4 regions of the Rothia sp. HMSC058E10 genome follow, and region 1 is predicted to be linked to each of the others. Evidence: riboswitches for the same ligand, from Rfam matches in the RefSeq annotation. Region 1 holds a riboswitch; each other region holds the start of a gene.

Region 1 (5,147 bases):
GGAATACGCATTTCGCCGCGAGATACCAACGATTCTGCGGCTGCGTCCAAGGGCTCGGCAAGCGGAATAAACGCCAGGTTAAGACCCTCCGGCAAGTCCGGAATAGTTGGCGTCGCAGCGTTCTCGGACGAAAGTTCGGGAATGAGCCCGCCCGTCTGCGTTTCAGGATTTTCGTTTTCGTCCGAGCTCTCCTCTGCCTGTTCCTGCGAAGATTGAGCCTGAAAAACATTGCGATGCGGCGTATCTAAGGCGCCCTTGCGCGTGCTCTTCCAATGCACTCGATGCGCCTGTTCCTCGTAAATACGCTGCACAAGAGAGCCGAGCGCGAAAAATCCTGAGCGTGGCGAGCCGATGGGGTGGCAGTGCGCGGCATCAAACCAGAGCTGCCGCACCCGGTTATCTTCGCGGGTTTCCCATCCCAAGGCGGCATGAAGAGCCAGGTCAGGAGCGGAATCTTCACTCACGGCAGCCTCTGCGTTCTGTCGGGATTCGGCCTCAACGGCTCCGGCGTGTACCCTCACCCGGGCGGGTGGTAAAACCGCAGTGGTTACCTCAAACCCTTCGAGAAGAACCGGCAGGCCAATCTGCTCTGCGCGCGCCAGAACATCCCACAGCAGCGTGGAATTCGTGGCGGTAAGCGAAATCCAGTCCCGATGCGAAGAGTACATATTCTGCCACGGGCGCGCGATAGCGTATATTTCGGCAAAGAACCGTTCGTGCTCAGGATACACCTCGTGACGACCGACCGGCCCACCCACGCTGGAGGCGAAGGTCTCCCAGCTGAGCCCGCCCTTGATCCAGCGCCCGGTTTTGGACTGCATCAGTGGCCGCGCCAACAAATTGATAGGCGGGGTTGCACCGGGAATATTGCGCCCGCGCGCATACGAACCCGAAATGCTGAAGGAAAGATCGAGCGCCCCCGGAACCCGTGCCGAATCAATACCGGATGCTTCGCCCCGGGCGGCGAGAACCTGCGCCATATCGCGCCGCCACACCGAAATTTTCGAGGGCGAAGAATGCGTATTCTCGTGGTCGTTCAGGGGGAGAGGTTCGGGGTCGGTGGTGAGCGAGCTTGCCGAACGAATCGCCCCGGATGCGCGCAAGGCCGCCAGGGGATCGTCGGCTGTCTCCGCAACCTGTCGCACGGTATCTTCTGGCCTCTCCGGGTTCATAGACTGGCGGATGCGGCCACCAGGCGCATTGTCGAGGGCTTTCCGCGCGGTCTTGGCACGGTCGAGTGCAGTGAGCATGAGGGCGACGGCGTGCTTGCAGTCGGCGGCGACCGGGCATGTGCATCGTGCGTTGAAAAGATTGGAATCGGCGTCAGAACCCGGGAAGAAGCGAATATCTACCTCATAGGGGATAGGGGTACTCCCGTTCACCAGGCCTTCCAGCGTGTTTTCGTCTTCGTCGTAGGTGTAGCGCACCACTTCACGCTGACGGGCATAAGCAAGCCCGCGCTGGTATGCCTTATGCCCCGCCTGCCGAATAATCTGCGCAACGGTGACGGGGATATCGGGGAAAGGGTTTGGCGTGCTCACCGTTCCATTATCTCAACGGTGTCAAAGAAGCGCGCGGTAATTCGTTATGAGGTCTGTCCAAGATGGGCTGAGCGTTTCTTACGTGTATTCCTAGTCGTCGTTGTGAAGAGCAGAATTAAGGCGATAATGCCGGTGAGGAATCCGGTGCCTAGGAACCATAGGCTCAGATTATTAGTCGCCATGACGAGGGGACTTGCTCCTGCGGGATCGATGCCCTTCCACTCGAAGGCGTGGTATTCCACGAGTGAGCCCCAGCCTGCCAGGATGAACAAGCCAAACCCAATGATCAGAAAAATTGCGGCCACTATCCCCATGATCTGTACAGTCTTTTTCACAGTTATCACTCTTTCTTTCCGGAAGCGTAAAGCAGGCGTGACATGGTGATATATCAGAGGCAAGATAAATTTCTGTACATTACCCAGTGTGCCGTGATTCTTCTCGAATGTGTAGACCTGCTCTGAAGACCTAAAACTTCACACTACGCCACCATGAGGTGGTTATATACAGATACGCACCCATAGTCACGTTATGTAAATCACAAGAATTTGATGGGTTCGCACGTTTACAGATTCCTGAAAGCTGTTGTAACCTGGATTCAGCTTCAAGAGTTTCGACTGATAAGCTCCGACTATGGTCGAACGCCAACCCCATGTTCACGGGTGGCTCGGATGACGAAGCGGTTTGTATTCGCCGCCTCAGGTGGCACTTGGTACAGGCAAGAGCAACGCGAAAGGAACGCGCATTCGGCGCATGGTTGTCAATGTACAACAGCTCTTCATCTCCAGCATCCCCCCTTACTCCTGCACGCTCTTATCAGGAAAATCTGCGTGCCGCATCCGTACCCGCACGCGGCGGTTACCAGGCAGTAAGTATTCAGGACTACGCACGTATTTCTTCTAAGCGCGACGAATTCCTCAATTTTCTGCTTCTTCCCAACCCCGAGGGTATTCCCGCCGTCGAATATGCCGGTCTGCGCGTAGCATAGGGGTATGAGCGCCTCAGGACTGCTTCTCGACTCGGATGTACTCGCCGAGATCCGCAAAGCCACACCAGATCCCAAAGTTGTTGCTTTTCTGCGCCACCGCGCCTATAAACACCTCTACATTTCGGTGCTGAGCGTAGGCGAGCTCAAAGGACTCTACCCCTATCCAGAGACCGACCGCTGGATTGCTGAACTTCTCGACAGGTTTGCCGACCACATCATCAACGTGGATGCGCGCGTAAGCCTCGAATGGGCAGGACGCAGCGCCCCGCGCGGCACCCACAGTCACGGATGTAAAGATGCCGAACCCCTGCCCACCGCCGCCCTCGAAGGTCTGATGGCGGCGAGTGCCCAAGCTCATGACCTCGAAATCGTTTCCTCAAAGGCTGAGGTGTACCGGTCCTGGGGCGTACCCGCAGTGAATCCGTGGATCGAAGACTAATTGTCCGTCCCGTATTTCGCTGTAAGCGCCGGGGGAGTACCTGCGTGTTCGAGAAGACCGTGAGAAATGCTCGGCACAATTATCTGTACCTGCCGCTGCAGCGGTGAGAGCGTATCAGTAACGTTCGTGTAACCCCTATGTTCACGGTGAGCGGTTAACGAAGGTTAGCCGCCAATTAACCGGAACTATTTCCCCGAAAGCCCAGCAGGCTCACACGCGCTGGCGGGTTTCATGGCATGATGGAAGAACGATGAAAAGTAGCTCTTCTACATCCCGGTATTCTGCCCCTATGCCACTCTGGCTGCAGGGCATCGTTGAATTAGTTTTTACCGCCGCGCTTTCTTTCGGGCTTGTGCTCGTTCTGCTCATGGCGGTGTGGTTTACCAACGGTTTTAACCGCATGGATTTTCCCGCACTCGCAACTCTTGCCTCCCACCTGTGGCTGCTCATGCACGGTGTGCCGCTGAATATTCCGAATGCGTTCGGTATTATCTTGCCGCACGGCATGCTCACACTGGTGCCCATGGGGCTGAGCATCATTCCGGTGCTCCTATGCTTTAGGTCTGGGCGGAAATTGGCGCGCGCATCCTATGAAGGGGAATTCTTCAAACCCGTACTATTAGGGTGCGCTGCCTACGGTATTTTTGCTGCCGTCGCCTTTGCGTGGGCAAGCACTGAACGGCACCTGCTGGGTATTGTTGGTGCGGCGTTGATTCCGCAGATAGTGGTGCTGGTCGGGTTGATCTGGGGCGGCTACTATGAATCGCGTTCGCTCGCCCGTATGGTGGGCGTGAACACCGCTGAACAGATTTCGCAGATGAGCCAGTACTCGCGGTGGGCGAGCTCCTATGTGTGGTCGATTGTGCGTGCCTCCATGGTGGCGATTTTCTCGCTCATTATGGGCGGTGCTTTAGTGCTGGTGATCGCCATGATGACGCGCTGGTCGCAGATTGCAACAATCTACCAGGAACTTCACGCCGGGCCGGTGGGGGCGCTCGCGGTGACCCTGCTGCAGCTTGGTTACCTTCCGAACTTGGTGATTTACGCGATGTCGTGGACTACCGGCGCCGGGTTCGCGTTCGGCGTTGACACGCATGTGGGCTGGTCGCAGACGACGATGGGCGATCTTCCGCTCTTTCCGGTTCTGGGTGCTATCCCTGAGAGCCTGGGCTGGATAGGGTATGCGGGTCTGGCGGTTTCGCTGGGCGCCGGGACCGTTGCCGGTTGGTGGTTCTTGCGTGAAGGTGAAGACCACGTGGATGAGTGGATCACCATGAAGGTACGTTACCGAGTGATTGCGTTGCCGCTTTCTTCGCTCGTGTTGGGTTCGCTGGTGGGCGTGCTCTGTGGCGTGTGGGCTTATATTTTGGGTTGGATTTCCAGCGGATCGTTGGGTGTGGGGCGTTTTACCGAGGTAGGCGCATCGCCCGCAGCTTTCGCCGTGGCGACCGCAATAACCCTGGGTGCGGGTACTGCGTTGGGTAACCTGCTGTGCCATGTGCTTCTGCCCGACAGCAGTCGCGAGCTGCCGCGTTTTGCCGATGAACGTCCCAATCTGGGCAGTCGCATGAGCGAGATGCTGCAGCAGCGTCGCGCGGCGCGGGCGGAGCGTGAACAGTTCAGGAACGATGAGCAGGAACGCGAGGCACAAGAACGTGAAGAGCAGGCGCGTGAGCGGGCTCAGCAGCGGCGTGAACGCGTCAAACAGGTACACGCCCGCCGTGCAGAACTCAATAAATTTGCCGAACAGGAAGAGGCGCAGCGAGCGCATGGTTTAGGTATCAAAACGGAGCAAGAATCCTTGCGTGAAGACGGTTCCGCTGAAGCTGCGGACTCGAAGGATGCGGCATCTGACGAACAAACCATCGAGCTGACGGGAGCGGATGAACCCACTGTGGAACTTGATGCCTCTGAGAAATCCGGTGGGAGTACCGAGGATGCGCCGCGCACGGTCAAGCCCGGCAAGCGTGAGAAAGCACCGGGGAAGCCGGTCTTTAACCGCGTTCCCCGCCCCGAAACCTCCGGTAACAGCGGTGATAATAAGGGTGATCGGGAAACACGAGAGCAGAGCGCTCGCACAGGGGAGTCTGGGTCGCAGAAAGCCTCATCGTCAGCGGAGTTCCACGAGCCCGGGTATAAGCGTTTTGCCGTGCCGCGCCCGGTTGCCGCATCGCCCGCATCC
Region 2 (5,147 bases), on a different contig from region 1:
AATATCGGCGACCGCGACCACATCCTTAGGCTTAGCGATAGGACCAATATGCTCGCGCACATGCTGAGTGAGTACAGCCTTCAGCTCGTCTTCGGTGAGTGCCCGGCCTTCGTCGGTGAGCGTCACATAGGCGACTGCCTGGTGACCGGTTAGCTCATCCTCCACGGGGCACACACCAGCCTCCACCACGGCCGGGTGCGTCACGAGCGCAGACTCAATTTCGATGGTCGAAAGGCGGTGCCCGGAAATGTTGATCACATCGTCGATGCGCCCCAGGATGTACACATTGCCCTCATCATCGACCTTCGCGCCGTCACCGGCGAGGAACCAGCCGCGCGTACCGTAGTGCTTCCAATAGGAATTTAGGTAGCGTTGCGGGTCGCCCCAGACGGTACGCGCCATGGAGGGGCCGATCTTATCGACCACAATGAAGCCCTGTTTGCCGGGCTCAACGAGGTTACCGTGTTCGTCCACCACGCGTACCGAGACCCCGGGGACTTCGCGGGTGGCGCATCCGGGAAGGGGAGTGCAGCGCGGGGTACCTTCGGGGAAGGCCCCTTCGGGCGCGAAGGCGGGGTCATGTGGTCGCGGGGAGCATATGGTCGAGCCGGTTTCGGACTGCCACCACGTATCGATAAACGATGCGGTACCCCCCCCCACGTGCTTGCGCAGCCACTTCCACGCCTGAGGGTTAATGGACTCGCCCACAGACCCGAGCAGACGCACAGTTGAGAAGTCGTATTTTCCGGGTTCGGGGCCGTCAGGAAAAGCCCCCATGAGGGAACGAATCAGGGTTGGAGCGGTGTAGTAATTGGTGACGCCGTAGCGTTCGATAACCTCGAAATGACGGCCATAATGCGGAGTATTGGGGGTACCCTCGAAAATAACCTCGGTAACCCCATTCACGAGCGGACCATAGATTTCGTAGGTGTGCGCGGTCACCCACGCGAGATCGGCGGTACACCAATGCACAGTCGATTCAACCTTCGCCGGGTCGTTCACGGCAGACAGCTCATCGGGGCGCAGCACCCCGTCGTCATCCACATAGTCCGGCAGCAGATCGTACAGCAGCGCGTGAGTGTATGCGGTCTGCACCAAATACCCCGCCATCGTGTGCACCAGGCCCTTGGGCTTGCCCGTGGTGCCAGAGGTATAAATGATAAACAGCGGGTCCTCGGCATCATGCAGCTCGTACTCATGGGTATCGGGCTGATCGTCCACCAGGTCGTGATACCAAATATCGCGCCCGGTCGTCCAAGGAACCTGCGCGTGCGCCACGGGGTCTGCGGCGCTTGTCCGGTCCACCACGATCACATGCTCGATATTGTTCTCACCCGAGCATGCTTCATCGGCATTCACCTTCACGGGCACGACCTTGCCGCGGCGGTTCTGCCCGTCGGTGGTGATCAGAACCTTCGCGCCGGTGTCTTCCACCCGGAATTTCAGCGCCTCCGCCGAGAACCCACCAAATACGAGTGAGTGAATTGCGCCGATGCGCACGCACGCAAGCGTGAAGATAATGGTTTCGGGAATAACCGGCAGGTAGATCACCACGCGGTCGCCTTTACGCACGCCGAGTTTGAGCAGGCCGTTGGCGGCGCGGGCGATGCGTCGCTGCAGTTCGGCGTAGGTGATAGCTTCACGATCGCCGGGTTCGCCCTCGAAATAGAGGGCTACTTTGTCGCCGCGGCCCGCCTCCACATGGCGGTCCACGCAGTTGTAGGCGACGTTGAGTTTGCCGCCCTCGAACCACTTAATCTCGGGTACGGAGTATTCTTCGATGCCCTCAGCATCGGTTCCGATAACCTGCGGTTTCTGGAAGGTGTGTGCGTTGTCCCAAGTCTTGCCCCAGCTTAAGCGCTCGGCTTGTTTTTCCCAGAACGCTACCCGCGCCTCGTCAGATTCGTGCGCGGGGTTGGGGGTGGGTGCTAGAGGATTCGTGAATGAAAAAGGGGAGGGAAGTCCCACAGTATCTCCCATCGGTTGCTGGCGTTAGCACCTTCGGCGTTATGAAGGCGCATGATGCGCCACCGCAGGCGAGGTTGCTGCGACGTCGTCGAGCCAGGTCTCTCGGTCGCTCTAGATGGATTACCAATCTAGTAAACCTTGTAGCTGGCGCAGGTGCAAAGACACCCCGTCATATTGCGCGTGTATGCGCCACGTTCGTAACATTCCGCAATATTGCGCCCGCCATCCACCCCACGCCCTATACCCGCGAGCAGGTAGGATTTTGCCGACAAGGTAGGATTCTCCTACCTGCTCGGGTCAAAAACCACCTGCTCGCGAACAATACAAGAAAAACACTCCCACCGGGATGCGCCTCGTCAAGAGGATTTACCCGGCGGGAGTGCCGTTTACTCACCCAAAATTACCGATTAGTTCTGTTTTTGTGCGTTGGTTGAGCCTTTCGAGGCTCCGTTAGGGTTTTTCTGCCCGGATAACCAGTCGTTAGGATCGATCTGAATATCGTTACGGACGGTGAAGTCGCTCTCTTGATCCTTGTTTTTCTGGTCACCCGTTGATCCCGTCGAGTTGGACTTTGACTTGTCGCTGGGAGTGCTCGGATCTGGATTCTCAGGTTCGCCAACATGATCGATGGATGCCACAGCCTGCTGACCGGTCAGGTCAATATCACTCTTGGGGGCACCATTCTCAGGTTCGTAGCGCAGAGTGCCGCTGAGGATCGTCAAGGTGGTGGTCACACCGTAGCGTTCGAGATAGAAATCTTCAAAATGTGTACCGAACTGGCTGGCCAAGATCTGGTTGTAGACCTGAGTCCCGCCGCCGTTATGACTGGAAGCTACAACATCATGGTCAAGCGTAATATCGACGTAGCCTATCAGCTCATTGCCGTTGGCGGTCATCTCGCTGAAGTAACCGTACATAGCACCACCGTTGAAGGCGACGAGCTGGGGATTATCGCCGTTTTCTGACGTGGGGTTAACGGCGAGGGAAACCGCAAAATCGTCAGTATTTTTATTCCAGCCCGGAGGTTCTGCCCCGTCGATCTCGGCCCAGTCGGGGAAAACGAAACGGTGCTCCAAGCGCAGGCGCGCACCGGCGAGTAGGGTAGTGGTGCCCGAGTAGTATGTCTGCTTGCCGTCTTTAGTGGTTGCCTTGGGTGCTGAGAACCAGAAACCTGCACCGCCCCACTTTGCCTTGCCGATGCTGCCGCCGGGGGTAAACTTACCGCCGCCAGCCGAGTAGAGACCACTGGAACCTGCTGGAACATTGGCCTGCTCGTTCTCAACCGGGCCGCTAAATGAATCTAGCCCCAGGAAACTGTTAGTGTCTAGTTCCTGGTGGGTGACGAACGCCTGGGTAAAAATACCGTAGTCAGGGCGTGTGTCATCATACGAAGCCGCATAAGCCGGAACTACAGCGGAAGAAACAATAATTGGGGTTGTCCATGCGGCGCCCGCCAGAACACGACGGCGCGTTAGACCTCCCCGCGTAGATGCGTGGGTCACAATGACTCCTATGAGTGGTTGGGTGAATAAGTGGCGCTCGGATTACACGCCAGTAATAATTTTACGGGATATACCCCAGAAATCCTAAACAATATAAGATAAACATGAAATCTTTACGATAAAACGCTCACTCACCCGGATCTGAGCATCCTCAAATTATGCGGAAGATATTCTGTATTCCGCGCTCATTTCGGGCCTATTGTCGCGTGTATGTTCCGGCGAGTCTCTGTGTTTCACCGCCGCATGGGCGCATCATTCTGGGCTTGCGGGCTGCCGATATGAAGATTTCGTATTCACTCAACATATACATATCTAAAGGACTCACTCTCATGAAGATGCGTCGCACGGCGCACATGACGCTGGCGGTTGCCAGCCTGGTGCTGCTGAATATCCTGCCCACCTCCGCTGCCTCGGTTCCCGCCTATGACACTGATGGCGATGGTATTCTCGATTCTTGGGAGATGTACGGTTACGATGCCGATGGTGACGGCGCTATTGACGTCGATTATCCCGCGATGGGTGCGAACCCTAACCATAAGGACGTATTCGTCGAGATGGATTACATGCCCGGTGAGCTCGGCAGCGAAGAAGATTTGGACCGAATCGTGCAATCCTTCGCCACACTTAATATCAGTAATCCTGATCGAAAACCGGGCATTAACCTGCACCTAGACGCTGGGTCCGCCCGAAGCGCTAAGTACAATCTGGGCGGCGGTAATGAGGTGCCGCATCAGGGACTGCGGAATATGGGCGATTGGGCACGTATTAAGGCCCGTCATTTCAACCCTGCCCGCGAGGGCATTTTCCATTACATGATCTGGGGTGATTACCACGGACATAACAGCTCATCGGGCTTGGGGTACAAGAACAAAGCCGGGTTTATCGTGACCGTCGGGAAAACCTACTGGGGTGGCGCCAGCAGCGATATTCGCGTGGGCACTTTCCTACACGAGCTTGGGCATAATTTGGGTCTTGATCACGGCGGCAATGATAGTGAGAACGGCAAACCCCATTACTTCAGTGTGATGAACTACGATTACCAGCTCACTGGTGTTCCTAAGAAAGACGGAACGTTCTATTTTGGGTACTCCCAGACGGACGCGCTAAGCCTTGATGAGTCGGCGCTCAGTGAGCGGCGCGGGTTCGGCTTCAAAGCTCGCGGATACCTCTATGAGGGCAAACCTGCAGATCGAAACATAGACTTTAATCACAACGGTAAGATTGATGATGTGCCCGTCGCCAAAGACCTCAACAACAACGGATACGAGAGCGTTCTGAGTGCACCCAGCGATCTGAAAACGATGCGGTTCCCGGCCCAAGCCGTCAGTCACGGACGTGAGATAATCCCTGAACCTCCACCAGAGATTGAGATTAATCTCATAACGGCTGATGATGCACGAGAGCAAGGTCTTATTCGCTAGCCTTGTATGCTGCCAGCGTGCGGGAGCGGGTTATGTTGCCAGAAACCTTTACTTGTTCCTGTGATATGGTCCGCTCCCAAAACTTGTTTTATGTCACAGATTTATAAAATTTTACGGTGCTAGGATGCAGGTGAAATCTTATCTATCGGTTATTCATATACAACCGTTCATATACCACTCTCTTGCTCAAACGGCACCACAATGCCACTAATGCGCATCGTCGCATGTGGGAATCTGCCACACCATAGGTTCCCTA
Region 3 (5,147 bases), on a different contig from region 1:
AGCCGCACCGACTGGGTGAAGGGCAAGCAGGAGCTTGACACGGTTGAGCAAGCCCTCGTCGAGGCTTTCACTCGTGGCGTGCAGCCAGGCAGTGAGGAAGCGAATGCGCTTGCCGAGCGGCACCGCGCCTCACTTTTCTTCTTCGAGGTAACCCCCGCCAAACACGCAATTCTGGCACGCGGTTATGTTGAGGACGCCCGTTTCAACGAGCACTACGAGAAGCTCGCTGCGGGACTGGCTGTCTGGCTGCGGGACATCATCTACGAGAATGCCCGCGCCCACGGTCTTGACCCCGAGAATGTGACCTGGTGCTAACCTCGTCCATTCACAAATATCGGTACCGTACACAAAGCCTTGTGGGGACTTATTTCACGCCGAAATATAGTCCTCACAAGGCTTTTATGTACGGTTTCTATGTTCGGATATATAAAAACGAAAGCTAGTTCTGTTTTTGTGTTTCAAGAGGCGAACCGAAAAGAGCAGCTATATCTTGAAAGGATTTTCCTTCATCGACAGCGCGCTCTCGCTCGGGAACCGGGACTCCGAGAGCCTTAGCGAGAATCGCCTCCAACTGGCGGGATTCGACTAAGAAACCGTCATGTCCGTGGTCGGATTCGATAATATCGACCTTTACGGGAACCGGCAGCGCCTCCGCCAGACGGTACGATTCATGCGGGAAAAACAGGCGATCGGTGCTTACGGCGGCGATAGTCCACTTACAATCGCTGAGGGCAAGCGCATGCGAGAGGCTGCCGCGCCCGCGTGCAACATCGTGCGAGATTAGCGCCTCATTCACGGCAAGGTAGCTATTGGCATCGAAACGCTCAACGAGCTTATCACCATGGTGGTCCAGGTAGCTTTCGACCGCATATCGTCCGCGGTTCTCACCAATGGACCCGCCGTCGGTGGATTCGCCGCGGTTTGCCTGCCGCCCAAAGCGATGCTCCAACTCGGCTGGGCTGCGGTAGGTGGTGTGGGCTATGCGCCTCGCCAGCGCGAGCCCGGCCGTGGGTGCCGATCCCCCATAATAATCGCCGGAAGCAAAATTGGCATCAGCACGGATGGCGAGGTTCTGGGTGTGAGCCCAGGAAATCTGTTCGGCAGTGGCGGCGGGGCCGGCGGCGATGACCGCGCATCCACGTACCAGCTCGGGGAAGGTTGCCGCCCATTCGATAGCGCGTGCCCCGCCGAGCGATCCTCCGATTACATGGTGAAAACTCTTAATCCCCAACCGGGCGATAAGTTCGGCTTCGGCTCGTACCGAGTCGCGAATAGTGACGTGAGGAAAGCGTGACCCCCAGGGTTTCCCGGCACCCGGGTACCCCTCGGGTACGATACTTGCCGGACCGGTCGAGCCGTAGCATCCACCCAAGATATTGGGGGCTATCACAAAATACTTGGTAGTATCGACCACCGCACCCGGCCCCACAATACCTTCCCACCAACCATCACTTTCGACCGCACGGATACTGGGTGCAGGCATATCTGATGTGGGAATCCCTCGCGAAACATGGGTGTCGCCGGTGAGGGCGTGCAGAATAAGAATCGCGTTGTCCCCAGCTTCGTTAAGAGTCCCCCACGTCTCGTAGCTAATGTTCACCTGTGGAAGCACGGTACCGTTTTCGAGGGTGAAATCACCGATCGCCATCTGCCGCAGGTACCCCTGAGCGCTGGGATACTGCAGCTGCGACAGATAGGTGGCGTGTACGGTATTTTCCGTCATGTTTTCTCCTGGGTAACCGGTAGTTTTGGTAATGGCAGGCGAGAAACCGATACCGCGACCGGGCACTTACTGTGCAGCCCGGTCGCGACGGTGCAGGTTAGGCGTTCAGAGTCGCAAAACCCAATTCTAGGTCTGCGATAATATCGTCAATATTCTCGATCCCTACGGCGAGGCGCACAAAGTTTTTGCTCACCCCAATTGCCTCTAGCTCTTCCTCGGAAAGCTGCGAGTGGGTGGTGGATGCGGGATGAATAACAAGCGAACGTACATCGCCGATATTCGCCACATTGGAATGCAGCTGCAGAGCATCCACAAAGGTGCGAGTCTGTTCCAGGTCGGCGTCTTTGAGGGTGAATCCCACGACGGCGCCCGGCCCCTTCGGCAGGTACTTCTGGGCTCGCTCGTACCAGGGCGAGGAAGGCAGACCGGCCCAGATCACCTGATCGACCAGCGGATGCTCCTCCAACCAGTTTGCGACCTTGGTCGCGTTCTCGATATGGCGTTCGATGCGCAGGGAAAGAGTCTCCAGACCGATACCAATGTTGAAGGCGTTGGTTGGAGAGATCGCCGCCCCGGTGTCGCGCAGAAGCGAAACCCGCGCCTTGAGAATATAGGAAAGGTTCGCACCAAAAGCGGAGTCTTTGCCCAAGTCACGGGCATAAACTAGACCGTGGTAACCGGGGGCAGGTTCGTTGAACTTGGGGAACTTTTCGGGATTGGCTCCATAGTCGAAATTCCCGGAGTCCACGATAACGCCGCCGATTGAGGTGCCGTGCCCACCCAGATATTTTGTGGCGGAATGGATTACAACATCCGCACCAAATTCGATGGGGCGCACCAGATATGGGGTGGGAACAGTGTTATCAACGATTAGGGGAACGCCATTGTCGTGGGCGATCTGGGCGATAGGCTCGATGTCGAGCACATCATTCCGGGGGTTAGGTACGGTTTCTCCGTAGAAGAGTTTCGTGTTGGGGCGAACCGCATCGCGCCATTGCTGCAGGTCGTCCGGGTTTTCAACAAACGTAGTTTCAACGCCGAGGTCGGCAAGCGTGTATTTAAGTAGGTTGTAGGTTCCCCCATAAATCGATGGGGAAGCCACGATATGGTCGCCCGCGCCCGCAATATTAAGAATCGCATAGGTAATAGCCGCTTGGCCTGAGGCCAGCAAAAGCGCCCCTACTCCCCCTTCAAGGGATGCGATGCGGTTTTCGATAACCTCTTGGGTGGGGTTGTTCAGACGGGTATAGATAGGCCCAAGCTCTGTGAGAGCAAAACGGTTAGCGGCCTGTTCTGCGTTCTCGAAAACGAACGAGGTGGTCTGGTAGATAGGTAACGCCCGAGCTCCCGTTGCAGCATCCGGTGCCTGCCCCGCGTGAATCTGGCGGGTTTCAAATTTCCAACCGGCGGGATTGGCGGGAGTCGGGACTGTAGTGTTGCTCATGCGAAGCTCCTTGTAATAGTTCAGGGGGCCGCATGCCGATTTCGGTACAGAGTTCTTAGGCTTTCTTCTCTGCAAACGAAAAAACGATGTACCAGAATCGGGCACATCGGTCCCGCGCTTGCGTTGTACTTTGTGTTCAACGCCTGGTCCTCACCCAGGGCACCCCACCGCGGAGGAGGGTTGCCGGCCAGCTAGCTGGGGCTTATCACTGGCTCTCATGACCTGCATCTAGAGTTTCATAGGAAGCGCACATGGTCAAGCCGGATGCGCGTTTTCGGCGCATTGTTGCAAAGATGACGTTTTATGAACTGTTTTCACGACAGCCTATTGTTTGGGAGAAACACCAATACTTATGCGCTTGTGACCGTGCCTATGTTGTACCCGAACCGCTAAAGCCATGTGATCTGCCGTTAGCCGTCGCTAAATTACCATCAGCGTAGGCAATCGTGAGCCATGCTACACTGGTGGAAGCCTTGAATCTAGGAGTGATGAGGTATGACTTCCCGCTAAAGTCGCACCGGCTCGCGGAATGCCCGCCCAGATGGTGGGCTCTAAAAATTTCAGAAATAACCCTGCTTTGGTTCGATACATTTCAGAAGCGCATAGTGAGCGCTTGGGACACCAAAGTTCTGAGGGTTTTATTGTTATACCTTCCGCACCTGCAGCCGGTGACTTGGGATTATTCAGGCACTAAGAAGTGCCTCTCTCACGACTTATTCATCTCACCCGTCCCACGTATTGCAGGCGTGCGAACACCATGCTCAAGCGGCTTCGGGTGACTAAGCACCGCAAGGTTTTATCACAATGTCTACAATTCTTGACGCGGCACAGCTATGCCGCACCTTTGGCAAGGGTGAACGCGCTTTCACCGCTGTCGATAATGTTTCACTCAGCATAAGTTCCGGCGAAATTCATGCTCTGCTCGGTCCCAATGGAGCGGGGAAAACAACGGTTGTACAGATGTGCGCAACACTGCTGACTCCCACAAGCGGTACCGTTCGCATCGACGGGGTGGATGCGCTTGCACACCCCCAGCGTGCGCGCGCATCCCTAGGGCTTGTACTCGGCGGGGATACCGGGTTCTATCCGCGAGCATCCGCCCGCGATAATCTTCTCTTCTTCGCCGACCTTGCCGGAGTTAGCGCGCGCAAACGCCGTACCCAGGTGGCGAGCGCTTTGGAACGGGTCGATCTTGCAGATGTCGCCGCGAAGAAGGTACAAGAGTTTTCCCGCGGTATGAAACAACGTCTGCACATCGCGCGGGCACTGCTGGGCGAGCCAAAACTGCTGCTTTTGGATGAGCCGACGAATGGGCTTGACCCAGATATTTCGCTGACAATACGCCAGCTAATTCGCGCCCTCGCTGATGACGGCACCGCCATTTTACTCACGAGCCATCTGCTGGGCGAGATTGAGGAGTTAGCGCATCGGGTCACGGTCATCGGTGCCGGTCGCATGGCGGTTTCGGGCACAGTGGCGGATATTACCGCGCACGCCGGGATCTCCGTTACCACCGTGGGGCGTGTGGATGCGAATGCCGGGCCGGTGCTTCAAGAACTTGCTCGGTCTTTGGGCGATGCGGGAACAGTGTTGCTGACCCCGCGCGGCAGCGAGTGGGAGATCACCGTGTACTGGAATGAACGTTCTGTTTCGGAAAAGCCGCACCCCTTCAGTACCGAACACGCAGAGGCTCTGCTGACCCGTATTCTCGCTGAGCGTGAGGTTCAGATGCTCACACCACTGTATACTCGCCCAGCCACTCTCGAAGAGGCATACCTGGCCATGGCGGAAGGACTGAAACGATGAACCGGCAACTTCGCTTGATGTCTTTTTCTCTGCGCCAATTCCTCACAGTTCCCTACTTCCTACAATTACTGCTGCTGAGTACCTTTGGGGCGACGGCCCTGCAGGCGCTCGCCGCCGGTGCCTGGCCAGTTGATGCAACCCTCGCCTGGACTCGCGCAGGTATTATCGGCACCT
Region 4 (5,147 bases), on a different contig from region 1:
GCCCTTCACCTGAGCGTTTCACATCGCCGAACAGCACCGACGGGCGGGTGCAGCGTGAACCATAGGACTGCACCCAGCCGTGCTTAGTCGTGGCGAAACCATCGAAGTTTTCGGCGAAGTACTGCACCATGTCGTTACGTTCGGCCTCACCGTGCACGAGCACATCCAGGCCCAAATCTTCCTGGAGTTTAATAACGGAGGCGATCTCTTCACGCAGGAACTCGTCAAGTTGCTGCTGCGTGATTTTACCGGCACGCGCCTCTGCACGGTGGCGGCGAATATCGCCGGTCTGCGGGAACGAACCAATGGTTGTGGTCGGCAGCTTCGGCAGATTCAGATCGGCTTGGGCATCCCGGCGGATCTTCAGTTCGGGACGCTCAAAATCCTGCGGTTTCACGGATGCGGCACGCTCGCGGATTGCGGCATTATGCTTACGCGGGTCCGCCGTGAAACGTGCCAGCGCTTCGTCGGCGGTCTTCAACTCTGCTTCAACCGCAGACTCACCGTCGGCAAGACCGCGGGCAAGAGTCACGACCTCGGCGACTTTCTGGTCGGCAAAAGCCAGACCGTCTACGGGCACATCGGCGGGGTCTTCAAGGTCGAGATCGTGCGGCACATGCTGCAGCGAGGTTGAGGACGCAACCGCCACCGCGCCGCCGTTAATGTTCTGGAGCGCGTGCAGGAGCGCTCGCAGGTCGGCACGCCAAATATTGCGCCCGTTAATGGCACCCGCCACCAGGGTTACGCCGGAGTCTTTGAAGGCGGTCAGCGCCTCGGCATCGTAGAGGGTGGAAACCAGGTCGAGATGCAGCGCCTCAATACCGGTGTCTAACAGCGCGGGCAGGTTCTCGCGCAGATTGCCGTAGGGGCTTGTCACCAGGATTGCGGGACGGTTCGTTTCGGCTGCCAACGCGGTGTAAGTTTTACGCGCCAATTCGGCGATTTTGGCGTTGGGAATGTCGCGGTCCACGGTCAGGCCGGGTTCGTCGAGCTGCACCCACTGCACGCCGCGTGCCGCCAGCTCGGCGAGCACCTGCTGGTAGGCTTTCACGAAATCGTCCAGGCGATCCAGCGGTGTGAACCCTTCGGGCGAACCCTGTTCGGCTTTTGCCCCGAGAAGCAGGGTGAGCGGGCCGACCAGCTGCGGGCGCACCGTCACCCCATGTTCCTTGGCGACTTCAAGCTGCTCGTCAATAGCCTCAAGATTCAGCTTGATCTCGGTATCCGGACCGATCTCGGGCACCAAGTAGTGGTAGTTCGTATCGAACCATTTCGTCATCTCCAGCGGAGGCAGCGTCTCGGTGCCGCGCGCTAGAGCAAAGTACCCGGGCAGATCGAGCAGGCCGCGCGCATCCTTGGCGTCGGCAAGACGCTTGGGCACGAGGGTGAAAAGGCGCACGGCATCGAGCACCTGATCGTAGTACGAGAAAGTCGCCGGGATAGACGAATCGGTTACGCTAAGACCGCGCTCGATCACACGGTCATAGTAGGTGCGCTGCACATCTGCGGCCGCCTGGTGCAGTTCATCCTGCGTGATTTTGCCTTTCCAGAACGCTTCCTGTGCCTTCTTCAGCTCACGGAAACGGCCCACGCGGGGGTAACCGACGATGGTTGCTGCGGGGAATGGGGTGCGGGTCATCCTAGTTCCTTACTGTGGGAGGGTGTCAAATAAAAGGGGAGTTTAGAGGTATTGAAGATCGCTTAGGGGGAGTTTGAAACGGTTCGAGTAGCGCGGAACGTCGAGTTCTTCGAGGACGTCCAGCACAGCCTCATGCTCGTTAAATGTGAAGAAATGCAGGCCGGGGGCGCCAGCATCAAGCACCTTGCGACATTGGTCGAGTGCATGTTCCACGCCGATGCGGTGCATCTCGCGCGGCTCACTCGCGGTTTCCAGGCGATGCGCCAGCTTGCGCGGTACTTCAAGCCCGGCAAGCTCGCACAGCTTCGTCAGCCGAGTCAGCGAGGTAACGGGCATAATACCGGGGATAATGGGCATCTCCACCCCGGCAAGGCGCGCAGCATCCACCAACCCCGAATAGCGCTCGGTCTCAAAGAAAACCTGGGTGATGGCGAAATCCGCCCCGGCACGCTGCTTTGAAAGCAGAATCTCAATGTCTTGAAGAAGCGAGGAAGACTCGGGGTGCTTATGCGGGTATGCCGCAACCCCAATCGATACCTTCCCCGCGGCAAGATGCGCGAAATCCTCACGTTCCACCCTGCGAATCAGCTCCACCAGGTAACGGGCAAAAGGCAGCTCAAGCGAGCGCGTGTTTTCGGGTGGAATATCGCCGCGCAGCGCCAAGAACCCGCGTACTCCAAGCCCCAGAATCAGACGAACCGAGCGTTCCAAATCGGCCACGGAATGCCCCACGCAGATTAGATGTGCCAGCGGGTTCAGCGATGTTTCATGTACCAGGTGATCGAGCAGAGCCAACGTCTTTTGGCGGCGCTGCGCATCGCCCGAATAGGTGACGGAAACGTAATCCGGGTTGGTTTGCTCAAGCTCGGTAATGGTTTTGAGCAGGGAATCGCAGCTTGCGTGCGACCGTGGCGGATACAGCTCGTAAGAAAGAGCCGGGTGAACTGTCGTCATTTTCATTCCTCCGTGTTCACCCGATAGAAGCGTGCCCGAAGGTACGCCGAATCTTAGCAAGACGCGAAGGGAATTCACTTCTATCGGTTCTGGCGGGAGCACCTTGTCCGTCCACCCAATGGGTGGAGGCTGGCGAGGTTGCTGCGACGTCTAAGAGCCAGATCTCTCGGTCGCTCTGGATAGATAACGTTCCTATTCTAGGCAGGATGCGCGGTGTCAGCAAGAATATGTCAACACATGTCGTCGAGCGGTCATAACCGCTTAATATTGTGGGATGCGGCGAAACAATACGTCATACGGGCTCGCGGAGGTGCGGATCGGCGAATTGAAACCTCCACCTGATTTGGCCGCAAGTTCAGCCGCGAGCAGATAATATTTCGACGAGCAGATAGCGGAATGTTATCTGCTCATCACAAAACTATCTGCTCGCGGGAGAAGGCATTCTACAAGGAAAAAACCGGGTATTGTTCTGAGAAAACATGTCGTGTAAACTATGTGCAAGAGTCCCCCGACCGCCTCTACCCGTGAGTCTGCAGGTTCACAGGATATGCGCATATGTCGGGGCCCTTCTTTATCTGCTTCCGGTCTTACTCTAGGGAGTTGCAGAGCGCCGTGAACGTCATGTTGCGACCACATACTGTCAAACACGGTAGAGTAAATGTATGGAACGCATCGAATCTCCCGCATATGCACGCCTGGGTAACTCCGGGCTGGTCGTGCCCTCCGTCGGAATCGGCTGCAACAACCTGGGACGCCCCGGCACCCCCACTCAAACTCAGGAAGGCACCAATGCCGTTATCGCCGCCGCAGTCGAGGCGGGCATCGGCTTCTTCGATATTGCCGACCTGTACGGTGCCGAACCCGGGCTTTCAGAAACCATGTTCGGTACCGCGATGCGCAAACTCAACCTCAACCGCGATGACCTGATCATCGTCACCAAATTCGGGCTCCCTACTGGTACCCTCAACGGCAACGACTGGGATGCACGCGGCTCACGCCGATACATCATGCGTGCCGTCGAAGGTTCACTGCGCCGCCTGGGAACCGAGTACATTGACCTGTATTTCTACCACAGCCCCGACCCGAACACCCCGCTGGAAGAGACCCTGTCTGCGCTCGACACGCTCGTGACCAGCGGAAAGGTGCGTTACCTGGGGCACTCCAACTTTGCGGGGTGGCAGCTTGCCCACGCCGAGCACCTCGCCCGCGAACTCGGCACTGAGCGGTTTATCGCCGCCGAAAACCACTACAACCTGCTGGACCGCCGTGCCGAACTCGAAATTCTTCCCGCCGCCCGCCACTTCGGGCTCGGGGTTCTCCCGTATTTCCCGCTCGCCAACGGGCTTTTGACCGGAAAATACCGCCGCGACAGCATCCCTGCAGGGTCACGTCTGTCGCACTCCAAAGCGCAGGTACTCGCGCAAGCCGATTGGGAACAACTCGATGCCTACCACGAATTTTGTGCCGATCTGGGGATCTCTGAGGTTCAAGCCTCCATCTCTTGGCTCAAACAGCAGAATCCCGTCGCCAGCGTGATCGCCGGGGCAACCGCCCCCGAACAAGTACACGCAAACGCGCAGGCCGCAAGCGTGCGTTTCAACGATGACGAACTGGTGCGGCTCAACGAGATTTTCCCGGCGCCCGAAAGCATCGCGCTTTTCTGAGCAGCCGTGAATATAGCCAGCTGGAAATATAACTAATCCGGAATATACCCAAGCCAGCAAGCGTTTAAAGACTGTGCGGTCTCTCAACCTGTGCCGTACAAGACCCGCATGAAAGATAAAAATACCCGCATGAGCATCACCACCGAGCCGCCGAACCGCGCCAGTGCACTACCCCCGCTCGGGCAGGGCGCGCACACCCGCCGTCTAGGGGTTATCGCGCTGGTGGCAACCTTCGGTGGGCTCCTCTTCGGGTACGATACCGGCGTTATCAACGGCGCCCTCGACCCCATGAGTCGCGAACTCGGCATGGACAACACCATTCAAGGCTGGGTCACAGGCTCCCTCGCCTTCGCTGCCGCCCTCGGAGCCATGGTCACCGGGCGCATCTCAGATGCCATCGGACGACGCAGAACCATCATCGGACTCTCAATCCTCTTCATCGCGGGCGCGCTCGCATGCGTCTTCACTCCCAGCATTGCTGTACTGTTGATGGGTCGTACGATGCTCGGGCTCGCTGTGGGAGGCGCATCCGCAGTCGTACCCGTATTCCTCGCCGAACTTGCACCCTACGAAATTCGCGGCTCACTCTCCGGGCGTAACGAACTCATGGTCGTCGGAGGGCAGCTAGCCGCATTCATCGTGAATGCCATCATCGGCAACCTCTGGGGCGAACACGATAGCGTATGGCGGTGGATGTTCGCCGTCTGCGCCCTGCCTGCGCTCGCGCTTTTCATCGGTATGCTGCGCATGCCCGAATCCCCACGCTGGCTTATCGCGCAGGGGCGCACCGAGGATGCGCGCGCTATTATGCGGCGCATCCGCCCCGCCGAACGTGCTGATGCCGAAATTGCGGACATTGCGCGTTCACTTGAGGAAACGCGCATCCAAAT

Evidence for each region. A riboswitch is a leader RNA that binds a small molecule or an ion and turns the genes downstream of it on or off. The one in region 1 is predicted to bind S-adenosylmethionine.
Region 2: it holds a riboswitch for S-adenosylmethionine, as region 1 does, so the genes downstream of both, HMPREF2609_RS09525 (AMP-binding protein) here and HMPREF2609_RS07995 (nuclease PIN) in region 1, are expected to answer to the same signal.
Region 3: it holds a riboswitch for S-adenosylmethionine, as region 1 does, so the genes downstream of both, HMPREF2609_RS02445 (bifunctional o-acetylhomoserine/o-acetylserine sulfhydrylase) here and HMPREF2609_RS07995 (nuclease PIN) in region 1, are expected to answer to the same signal.
Region 4: it holds a riboswitch for S-adenosylmethionine, as region 1 does, so the genes downstream of both, HMPREF2609_RS06040 (methylenetetrahydrofolate reductase) here and HMPREF2609_RS07995 (nuclease PIN) in region 1, are expected to answer to the same signal.

Annotation. Positions count from the first base shown of each region.
Region 1 covers NZ_KV797640.1:117,970-123,116, reverse strand. The annotation lists gene HMPREF2609_RS08005 (DEAD/DEAH box helicase) at 1-1,541, opposite strand, end outside; gene HMPREF2609_RS08000 (hypothetical protein) at 1,586-1,876, opposite strand; SAM riboswitch class IV at 2,141-2,269, shown strand; gene HMPREF2609_RS07995 (nuclease PIN) at 2,248-2,526, shown strand; gene HMPREF2609_RS07990 (PIN domain-containing protein) at 2,531-2,965, shown strand; gene HMPREF2609_RS07985 (cell division protein PerM) at 3,255-5,147, shown strand, end outside.
Region 2 covers NZ_KV797643.1:23,766-28,912, forward strand. The annotation lists gene HMPREF2609_RS09525 (AMP-binding protein) at 1-1,968, opposite strand, end outside; SAM riboswitch class I at 1,974-2,090, opposite strand; gene HMPREF2609_RS09530 (hypothetical protein) at 2,376-3,470, opposite strand; gene HMPREF2609_RS09535 (zinc metalloprotease) at 3,800-4,891, shown strand.
Region 3 covers NZ_KV797613.1:63,738-68,884, reverse strand. The annotation lists gene HMPREF2609_RS02455 (MerR family transcriptional regulator) at 1-315, shown strand, start outside; gene HMPREF2609_RS02450 (homoserine O-acetyltransferase MetX) at 440-1,723, opposite strand; gene HMPREF2609_RS02445 (bifunctional o-acetylhomoserine/o-acetylserine sulfhydrylase) at 1,821-3,167, opposite strand; SAM riboswitch class IV at 3,277-3,390, opposite strand; gene HMPREF2609_RS02440 (ABC transporter ATP-binding protein) at 3,972-4,973, shown strand; gene HMPREF2609_RS02435 (hypothetical protein) at 4,991-5,147, shown strand, end outside.
Region 4 covers NZ_KV797630.1:73,526-78,672, reverse strand. The annotation lists gene metE (5-methyltetrahydropteroyltriglutamate--homocysteine S-methyltransferase) at 1-1,639, opposite strand, end outside; gene HMPREF2609_RS06040 (methylenetetrahydrofolate reductase) at 1,682-2,593, opposite strand; SAM riboswitch class I at 2,671-2,779, opposite strand; gene HMPREF2609_RS06035 (aldo/keto reductase) at 3,256-4,257, shown strand; gene HMPREF2609_RS06030 (sugar porter family MFS transporter) at 4,366-5,147, shown strand, end outside.